Regions from separate parts of the Planococcus notacanthi genome, predicted to be linked through region 2. Evidence: riboswitches for the same ligand, from Rfam matches in the RefSeq annotation. Region 2 holds a riboswitch; the other holds the start of a gene.

Region 1 (5,275 bases), 420 kb from region 2:
TTGAAAAAGAACTCGCCCCTGGCCATTATCGGGTCCATGAAATTTTAGGGGAATCCTATTTCACACCAGCCACAAAATAAGGAGGAAAACGACATGGCATATATCCTGCAAGTAGATTTTAAGATGGATGGCCCTTTCGGAGATGAAATGGCAGAATCATTCACAGAACTGGCGAAAAGCATCAACCAGGAAAAGGGCTTCCTGTGGAAGATTTGGACTGAAAACCCGGAAACAAAAGAAGCTGGCGGCATTTATCTTTTCCAAACAAAAGAAACCGCTGAAAAATACGTAGATATGCACACCAACCGCTTAGCAGGGTTTGGCATTTCACCGGTCCATGCCAAGATTTTCGAAGTCAATTCTGCACTGACGGAAATCAATAAAGGCTTGGTCAACCAGTAAAAAATACAGGTATAAATTAAAAAAGAACAGGAGACGCGATTGGATACGCGTTGCCTGTTCTTTTTCATTTATGCGTTTAGTTTCCCACTCCATTTATCCTCAAAGACCAGGTTTTCTAACGAACGCCTTTTTTCCCATCCCGCTGCTTCCAAAATCGGTTTGTCGGGATAATCTTGCGTATAGCCAAGCGACAGAAGGGCGATCGGATCGACATGCGGCGGAATGTCCAGGATGTCCCGGACGTCGTTTTTCTTATAGAAGCTTACCCAGCCCATCGCTAAGCCTTCTGCACAGGCAGCCAACCACATATTTTGGATGGCACAGGCCGTGGATAAGGCGTCTGTTTCAGGAATGGAATTGCGCCCCAGGACATGAGAGCCGCCTCTTGTCGGATCACAAGTTACACAAATCGTTACGGGCGCCTGCTTTATGCCTTCTACTTTCAATCCGAGAAACTTGTTTTCTTTCTCCCCTTCGTAATGAATGGCCAGTGCCCGCCGCTCCTTATCTGCGGCCCAGGCCAGCTTTTCTTTTGTTTCAGATGAAGATACGATAATGAAATTCCAGGGTTGCATGAATCCTACGGACGGCGCATGGTGTGCAGCCTCCAGAATAGTGGTGATCAGTTCTTCCGGGACAGGCGTCGGCAAAAAGCTGCGAATATCTCTTCTAGTGTAAATTGCTTTATATACACCTCTTTTTTCTTCTTCAGTAAACATCTTTTTCTCCTCTCTTCATCAAATCTTAAGGCCAACTTCCGAAAACGTGGCCATTTCTTTCATTATCCGGCAGGCCGCATCTACAAGTGGGAATGCTAAAGCGGCGCCCGACCCTTCACCTAAACACATCTCCATATGCAGCACCGGCTGGATGCCCAGCAATTCACTTGCTTTTTTCCCGCCCGGTTCAGCGCTTGCATGCGAAGCAATCAGGTAATGTTTCACTTTCGGTTCGATCGACACCGCTATCAGCGCCGCAATGGTGGAGATGTACCCATCCAGTACAACCGGCACGCGGTTTGCTGCCGCTCCGATCATGACACCTGCCATGCCGCCGATTTCCAGTCCACCGACTTTGGCCAAAACGTCGATGGCATTGTCTTTATCCGGCCGGTTCGTTTCAATCGCTTTCTTAATGACTTGGGCTTTATGCGAGATTCCTCCACTGCCGACTCCTGCACCTTTGCCGGTAATCTCTTCAGATGGAATGTTTCCAAGCACCGATAAAATGGCGGTGCTTGGCGTGGTGTTGCCGATGCCCATTTCGCCGGTCCCCAGCAGATTGGCGCCTTTTTGGATTTCCGCTTCTGCAATGGCAATCCCCGTTTCCAGCGAGCGGATCGCTTCTTCTATCGTCATCGCCGGCCCTGTCGCAATATTGCCTGCGCCTTGCCTGATTTTCCGGCCGATCACCCCTGCATCATTCGGAAAGTCTCCTTTAACGCCGATGTCGACGGTGACCACTTCCGCTCCCGCTGTTTTCGCCAAAACTCCGACTCCGGTGATGCCTTTTGCGATGAACATCGTTTGCGCATATGTCACTTCCTGCGGGTTGGAAGAAATCCCTTCCTCATAAACGCCGTGGTCGGCAGCCATCACGATAATCGCTTTTCGATCAAACTCTGGATACAATTCTCCCGAAATTCCAGCCAATTGCACAGCGAGCTCTTCCAGCTTGCCGAGACTGTGCGGCGGCTTGATCAGGCTGTCCACACGCTCCCGCGCTTTTCCCACCATTTCCTGGTCCAACCCTTGAATACGCTCCATTGTTTGCTGCAATAAATTCATCTTTCTCTTCCCCTTTCTGAATTAAAAAGAAAAAGCCTCCAGTTTATTTGCGTGAACAAATAAACTAAAGACTTTTCCATGATCTATCAGCAGAACGTAAGCAGGCAGGTCTCCTGGCTCCGGATCACCGTTTTACAGGCCTTCCCGGACCAATCTCCAGTGGCAAATCTGTAAAACTCCCCGTTACAGTGGCGGGACCGCTGAAGATTTTCACTTCATTCCCTATTCTCCCCGAAGGGCACCTGTTACGGTTATTCAATTATTCTTTCATTTAGCTTACCGCAAAAGCGCGTTTTTGCAAACACAACCAGAGAAGCAATTTATGACTTCCTCATAATAAGCTGACGCAGTTTCAAATTTTCTCCGAAGTGAAGGATGCCTTTCGGATAGACTTTTGCTGCAAAATAACCGAATGCAAAGGTGGTGATCACCAGCAAGCCGATGGATAGAGCGATTTCCCCAAATGATGCAGCGTCTTTCATGATCAGAATAATCATATTGAATGGTGAGGTAAACGGAAATGTTGCCATGAACTTGGATAGCGTTGATGCAGGGTCATCCATGACAAAAAGGATTCCCGAGAAAGCACTGACCATCAAGAGAATAGAAATTGGCATCGTCGTTCCGTTCAGTTCTTCAGGACGGCTGACCATGGAACCGAACACCGCATATAGAGAAGCATATAATAAATACCCCAATAAAAAGAAGATGAAGAAGTACACGCAATGCTCGGCTGTCAGCGCCGATAGATTCAAGTCAAAATTCCCTAAACTTTGTGCGGGTTCCACAAGCCCTGATTTCAAGTACAACGCAACAGATCCAAAGAAAGCGGCGAACTGCATGAGGCTTGCTAAAGCGATTCCGAATATTTTACCGAAAATCATCGCCAGCGGGTTTACTTTTGTCACCATTACTTCCATGACCCGTGAAGCTTTTTCTGAGGCGACGCCGGTTGCAATCGTTGTGCCATACATCATAACTGCCATCAAAATGAACATCAGCATCAAGTAAATCACAAACACCGATACTTCATTCTCTGAAGTGAATTGTCCTTTTTCCATGGCAACCGGAACGAACAAGGACTGTTGATCCGCTTCCGACATACCGTTGCTATCGGCAATTCTTTGCGTATTCTTCGCCTGAAGATACTGGGACAGAGACGAATTTAAAGCGACGTCATTCGATTTGGAAAAATAGGTCACAGAATAATTGCTGGCATTGTCATCAATTAGGTATAAGCCAGCAATTTTTCCTTCCTGCGCTTCTTTTTTCAAAGATTCTATCTGCTGTTGTGCCCCTTCTTTCCACTCCCAATCGGTCAATTGCTTTTCCAGTTCCGAGACAGTTATATCGGCGGCATTGGATACAACCACCATTTCTTCTTTCGGATCCGCAAAATTCTCCAAGATGCTGGGCAATGAAATGGCGAATATGGAAATCAGAATCAACGCAAACGTTGTCGTAAGGTAGGACTTCGAAGTCACTCTTTCCCGAAAAGATTGTTTAAAGACCAGATAAAAATTTCTCAATCTCAATCCCCTGCCTTTTCAATAAAGATTTGGTTTAATGATGGATCGGCGATGCCGATTTTCCGAATCGGAACCAAGCTTTTTATTTTTTCGATGAGGTATAACCCTTGATCCATGGTTTTTACCTGTAATTGATATTCTTTCCCCTTTTTTATAAACTCAGTTTGCAAGCCCATCAAATATTCTTCCAGGGGCTGGGTAGATTCGATATTTACATACTTAAATCCGTATTGGGTCTTGATATCCGAGATGGATCCTGAAAGCACGACCTCGCCTTGCTTCATCAAATAGACCCGATCGCAAAATGATTCAACGCTCTCCATTCGATGGCTTGAGAAGATTAAGGTTTTTTTCTCTTGAATCAGACTTTCTATCACCTGCTCCAACATTTGGGCATTAACAGGATCAAGTCCGCTGAAAGGTTCATCCAAAATAATCAAATCCGGATCATGCATAAGCGCAGCGATCAATTGAATTTTTTGCTGGTTTCCTTTCGATAAATCTCCTGTGTCTTTTTTGATATACTGGCTTATTTCCAATCGTTCAATCCATTTCATCGCCTCCTGCTTTGCAGCACGCTTGCTCATGCCTTCCAATTGGCCAAAATAAACCAGTTGGTCCATCATGTTCATCTTCGGATAAAGCCCTCTTTCCTCAGGCAAATAGCCCAGTTTGACTTCTTTCCGTGAGAATGACTTTCCTCCCCATTCGATGCTTCCGCTTTCCTGCTGCAATAACCCGAGAATCATCCGGATCGTCGTCGTTTTTCCTGCGCCGTTTCGTCCCAGCAGTCCCACGGCTTCGCCTTGGCTTACTGATAAAGACAAGTTCTTTACTGCATGATACGGTCCGAAATGCTTGTTCACATCGTTTATTGTCAGGTTCATCATCTATCTTCCTCTCTTTAGAAAAATGTTTTATACACTACGACTACCAGTACACCCGCAATCGCTAAGAGTCCATATTGCAATAGCTTGTTCATGAAATCATCTCCTTAGTCTGTAATCCATTGAATGGCTGTTTCTTTTGAATCCAGTTGTTTGCTTTCGCGGACAATTGTTAATTCTCCGTGCAGAAGAACCGCCTTTTCGTAGCTTTCAATCACTTGTTCTTCTTCGGCATTCTTTTCATACAAAAGGCCCAATCGAAATCTTTTTTCTTTTGCAAGCTCTGAACTGATTTCCCCTACTTTTTTAAAGTAATTGTGATCAAAATCCATCTCGAATCGACCCGACTGGCTAACCCCTTCTACAGCTTTATCATCGAGAATGACAATTTCAGGCTTTGGCAGACCCGATGCCTGGGAAAAAGCGCGGAAACAGATTTGGGCCAGTGTATTCAAGTGGATCAGCGGCTTGTTGTTCGATAAGTGCATGTCAGTTTCCGTGTCTGTGTAAATGGTAAATGGAAAGGCAATCTCCATTGCGCATCCTCCTTCCTTAAGTTTTTTTAGAATTTTGCTCATTGCGTCAGTTACTTAACAGTTTTCGGGTAAAAAAACCTGTTTAAATCCAAGATTTCATCAAGAATAAAAGAGCGAATTTTACCAATTTTTTT
Region 2 (5,275 bases):
TTAATCTGCCGTTACCGCCAATCCTTCATTGAAAAACACAGTCGAGTCAAGCTATAATATAAAGGTTATCAAAGGACGGGGAGGCGGAGAGCCATGCAAAAGACAGTGACGATCAAACTGACGACGACGATCCGTCAGCCGGATATGGAAGAGCAAGTGATGGTATTGGAATCTCATGGAACCTTGACGGAGAAAAACGAGCTGCGTTACCTGCAATATGCCGAACAGCAGGACGAACTCGAAATCCGGACAACGGTCAAACTTCAAAAAGACGAAGCGGTGATTATGAGAAGCGGCGGCCTGCAGATGCGGCTCCCGTTTTTATTACATAAAGAACAGACGGGAAATCTGACGAATGAACAGGGGTCATTTATGCTGACGACAAAGGCGCATGAATTGTCGGTCAGCGATACGCGGTTTAAAGTCCGATACGACCTTGCACTGGGCTCGGATCCTGTCGGTGAATACGAAATGGAAATACAGTTTATGGAGGCTAAATGATGAACGCAGTAGAAAAAGTCCAACAGGCAATTAAAACGGCATTTACGGAAGCAATTGAAAAAGCGGAATTGACAGCCGAACCGGTTGAAGTTCGTTTAGAATCACCAAAAGACAAAGCGAACGGCGATTACGCCACAAATATTGCGATGCAATTGACGCGTTTGGCGAAAAAGCCGCCCCGCGCGATTGCAGAAGCGATTGTAGCAAACCTCGATAAAGACACAGCGAACATCCAGACAGTGGAAATCGCCGGTCCCGGATTTATCAACATCACCATCAAAAAGGATTACTTACAGGACGTCGTCAAAACCGTGCTCGACCAGAAAGCGGATTACGGCCGTTCAACTGCAGGTGCAGGCGAACGCATCCAAGTGGAATTTGTATCAGCCAACCCGACAGGCGACCTGCATTTGGGCCATGCCCGCGGATCTTCAGTCGGCGACTCGCTGTGCAATGTATTGGACCTTGCAGGATATGACGTATCACGCGAATACTACATCAACGATGCCGGCAATCAAATCAATAATTTGGCATTGTCGATAGAAGCCCGTTATTTTGAAGCACTTGGCCAAGGCGACAGCATGCCGGAAGATGGCTACCGCGGACAGGATATTAAAGATATTGCGGACGCGTTGGTACAGGAACATGGCGACAAATTTGTCAGCATGACTCATGAAGAGCGTTTTGAAGAATTCCGCCAGCACGGATTGAAAGTGGAATTGGCGAAATTGCAGCAGGATCTGGCGGATTTCCGTGTGAAATTCGATGTATGGTATTCTGAATCGTCTCTTTACAAAAACGGCAAGATTGATGAAGCTTTAGCTAAATTGCGTGCCAATGGCCATGTTTTTGAAGAAGACGGAGCAACGTGGTTCCGTTCGACAACGTTCGGTGACGACAAGGACCGTGTTTTGATTAAAAATGACGGTACATATACGTATTTGATGCCCGATATCGCTTACCATGAAGATAAATTGCAGCGTGGCTTCGAAAAGCTCATCAATGTTTGGGGAGCTGATCACCACGGCTATATCCCGCGCATGAAAGCGGCGATTGAAGCACTTGGCTATGACCGCGACACGCTTGAAGTCAGCATCATCCAAATGGTGCAATTGTACAAAGACGGCGAAAAAATGAAGATGAGCAAACGTACGGGTAAAGCAGTAACAATGCGCGAGCTTGTCGAATTGGTCGGCTTGGATGCTGTGCGTTATTTCTTCGCCATGCGTTCCGGCGATACGCATATGGATTTCGATCTGGATTTGGCTGTGTCACAATCCAATGAAAACCCGGTCTTTTATTCGCAATATGCGCATGCCCGCATCTCTTCGATTTTGCGTCAGGCAGAAGAACAGGGATTGACGGTTTCAGAAGACCAGTTGAACTTATTGACTTCTGAAAAAGAAATCGATGTTCTGAAGAAAATCGGTGATTTCCCGCAAGTCATTGCGGATGCAGCCAAGCAGCGTGCACCTCACCGAATCACGACATACATTCATGAATTGGCATCTAATTTCCACAGTTTCTACAATGCCAACAAAGTCTTGGATGCCTCTAACCCGGAATTGACCGGTGCCCGTCTGGCATTGATCATGGCTGTGAAAACAACCTTGGCCAACGCGTTGAAGACAGTCGGCGTCGCAGCTCCGGAAAAAATGTAAGAGACAGACAAACGTTTACGTGTATAATAAAGAGAAACTTCAATCAATGAATCTATCGCTTTTAGAAGCGGGATGAAATGAAGAAACAGAATATGAGAACCATTCATAAAGGTGCTTATGTCTAAGAACATGAGTTAAAAGGGAAGCCGGTTTAATTCCGGCGCGGTCCCGCCACTGTATGTGAGAGGAATCTGCAAAATGCCACTGAAGCAATGCTTTGGGAAGGTGCAGAAACCGAAGACCACAAGCCAGGAGACCTGCCTTTATGACGACACACCCAAACGCCTGCGAGGAAAGGCTGGATGCGCATGCTTTTTTATGGCGTCCTTTCCATCCCTCGCAGTTTGCTGCGGGGGATTTTGTGTTCTCAAGGAGATTTCTTCAAACTTTCTGCATCTGAATCATTTGAGAAATTATTTATATCGTATATAAAAATTGCTAGATAAGTTGAACTAAAGAAACTGGCTTTTACCCAATGCTTCGGACGCTCTGGGTAGAGCGAAGACGATTGCTCCTGCGTAAGCTCGTCGCAGATGAGGTCCCAGGAATGCCTGTTCCCTCATTTGCACCCGCAAGAAGCCAGGCAAAGGACACCTGTCTTCTCGCTTCGCCTAGCCCTTGGCAGCTGGCACCGCGACGTCCTGTCGCGCCGGCTGCATGACCCACATCCTGTGGGCCCGAAAGCGTAGCTGTTTTACGGAATATCGGCTACTACAAATCATTAGTTCAAAAAGCACTACACACAACAAGGGGGATTTATTCATGAAGAAGATTTGGAAGTTTGGTGCAACCGCAGGATTGGCCGCGGTATTGATGGCGGGTTGCGGAGATACGGCGACGCCCGTAGAAGAACAGGATACTGAAACACCGGCGGAACCGCCGACGGAAGTTGCGGATGTAGAATTTCCAGTGACGTTGACGGATGCAGTAGGCGAAGAAGTGGTGATCGAGGAAGAACCGGGAGCCATTGTTTCGATGGTGCCATCAAATACAGAAATCGCTTATGAACTTGGCGTTGGTGACAAATTAGTCGGCGTTTCGGATTTTGATAATTATCCGGAAGAAGCGGGGCAAATTGAAAAAATCGGCGGCCAGGAATTCAATGTGGAAAAAATCATTGGCCTGCAACCGGATTTGGTGCTTGCGCATGAATCGGGATTGGGTGTTGGCGATGCAGGGTTGCAGCAGTTGCGTGACGCTGGACTCAATGTATTTGTAGTCAACAATGCCGTCAGCTTTGATGAAGTCTACGATTCCATTACAGTGATCGCGCAAGCGACAGGCACCATGGAAGAGGCGGAAAGCATCGTTTCTGAAATGGAAGTCCAAGTGGCGGAAATCGAAGAATTGGCAAGCACAATCGAAGAGCCGAAGACTGTCTTTTTGGAAGTCGGAAGTGAACCCGACATCTACACGACCGGAAAAGGCACGTTCATGGATGAAATGTTGACGCTCATCAACGCTGAAAATATAGCGGGCGATTTGGAAGGCTGGGCAAAAATGGACGCAGAAGCCGTCGTTGCAGCTGATCCAGACGTCATCATCACAACAGAAGGCGGCTATATCGAAGATGCGGTCGACCAAATCAAATCGCGCAATGGATTTGCGGAAGTGACAGCTGTCAAAGAAGATGCTGTCTATAACCTGGATTCGGACATGCTCACCCGTTCAGGCCCACGTTTATCAGAAGGGCTGATGGAAATGGCGAAAGCTGTTTACCCTGAAGTGTTCAATGAGTAAGAATGTACTGGCATACAGCGTCTCGCTGCTGATTTTAGCAGGCGCCATTTTGCTGGGGGTGACGGTCGGAACGGTTTCCATTTCGCCCGTCGTGTTATGGAATCCGTCTTCGGATGAGGCAGCAGCCAATATTTTATGGAATATCCGCATGCCCCGTGTTATTTTAGCCGGGCTTGTCGGAGCGGCACTGGCGATTGCCGGGGCTGCGTTCCAAGGGCTTCTGAAGAACCCATTGGCCGATCCTTACACCCTGGGAGTGTCTTCCGGTGCCTCAGTCGGCGCTGTGATGACGCTCTTTTTTGGCATATCCATCCCATTTTTAGGACCATTCACTTTGCCGGTCATGAGCATGATCGGGGCGTTGCTGACAATGCTCGCCGTGATGAGTTTCGCAAAATTGGTGGATCGCTCCATGAAAATGGAAACCGTCATTTTAACAGGCATCATCTTCAGTTCTTTTCTGGGCTCAATCATCTCCCTGATGATTGCATTGACCGGAGAAGAGCTGCGCCAAATCATCGGCTGGCTGCTGGGCAGTGTGTCGATGCGCGGATGGCCATATGTACGGATGGCGCTGCCGTTTGTTTTGATCGGTTCATTCGTCTTGTGGCTGAAACGCAGAGAATTGAACGCCATGCTGTTTGGTGAAGAACGCGCACAACATTTGGGCGTCGATGTCAGAAAGAGCAAAATGATCATCTTAATCGGCGGTTCGGTACTGACAGGAGCAGCCGTTTCAGTTTCCGGAACCATCGGATTTGTCGGTCTGGTGGTGCCGCATATGACCCGCTTATTATGGGGATCGGATCATCGCCACGTCCTGCCATTATCGTTCATCAATGGAGCCGCGTTATTGATCATTTGTGACTTGGTGTCGAGAACAATCATCTCACCGACGGAATTGCCGATCGGTGTCATTACCGCATTTATCGGAGCACCGGTATTTGCATTCATCTTTTTCCGGCAACGCAAAGGAGGGGCATGACCATGCTTGAAATAAAAGGAATAACAGGCGGCTATGGCGAGAAGAATATCGTCAACGACGTATCTTTTACTGTCAATAAAGGCTCGATCCTCGGGATTTTGGGACCCAATGGAAGCGGCAAATCTACCTTGATGAAATTGATCAGTGGAGTGCTTCCCGCTGCAGGTGGAGAAGTCCGGATTGACGGCAAACCCATGGCTGATTTTACGGCGAAAGAACTGGCCAGGAAAATGGCGGTCTTGCCTCAATTGCATGCACACGCTTTTGCCCATACGGTTCGTGAAACGGTTTCACTTGGCAGGTATCCGCATCAAAGCGGCTGGTTTTCTTCCTGGTCGGATGAAGACGAAGAAGCTGTTGTGGAAGCGATGGGGTTGATGGACATCAG

The links. Region 2 has a riboswitch for cobalamin ahead of QMA01_RS11035 (ABC transporter substrate-binding protein). Riboswitches for the same ligand answer to the same signal wherever they lie in the genome.
Region 1: another riboswitch for cobalamin. It lies ahead of cobT (nicotinate-nucleotide--dimethylbenzimidazole phosphoribosyltransferase); the one in region 2 lies ahead of QMA01_RS11035 (ABC transporter substrate-binding protein).

What each region holds. Positions count from the first base shown of each region.
Region 1 is NZ_JASDCQ010000002.1:283,001-288,275, reverse strand. It holds gene QMA01_RS08910 (DsbA family protein) at 1-80, shown strand, start outside; gene QMA01_RS08905 (monooxygenase) at 94-402, shown strand; gene bluB (5,6-dimethylbenzimidazole synthase) at 471-1,121, opposite strand; gene cobT (nicotinate-nucleotide--dimethylbenzimidazole phosphoribosyltransferase) at 1,140-2,189, opposite strand; cobalamin riboswitch at 2,276-2,450, opposite strand; gene QMA01_RS08890 (ABC transporter permease) at 2,510-3,718, opposite strand; gene QMA01_RS08885 (ABC transporter ATP-binding protein) at 3,721-4,605, opposite strand; gene QMA01_RS08880 (hypothetical protein) at 4,713-5,141, opposite strand.
Region 2 is NZ_JASDCQ010000002.1:702,555-707,829, forward strand. It holds gene QMA01_RS11025 (YwiB family protein) at 94-501, shown strand; gene argS (arginine--tRNA ligase) at 501-2,162, shown strand; cobalamin riboswitch at 2,255-2,441, shown strand; gene QMA01_RS11035 (ABC transporter substrate-binding protein) at 2,925-3,902, shown strand; gene QMA01_RS11040 (FecCD family ABC transporter permease) at 3,895-4,887, shown strand; gene QMA01_RS11045 (adenosylcobinamide amidohydrolase) at 4,890-5,275, shown strand, end outside.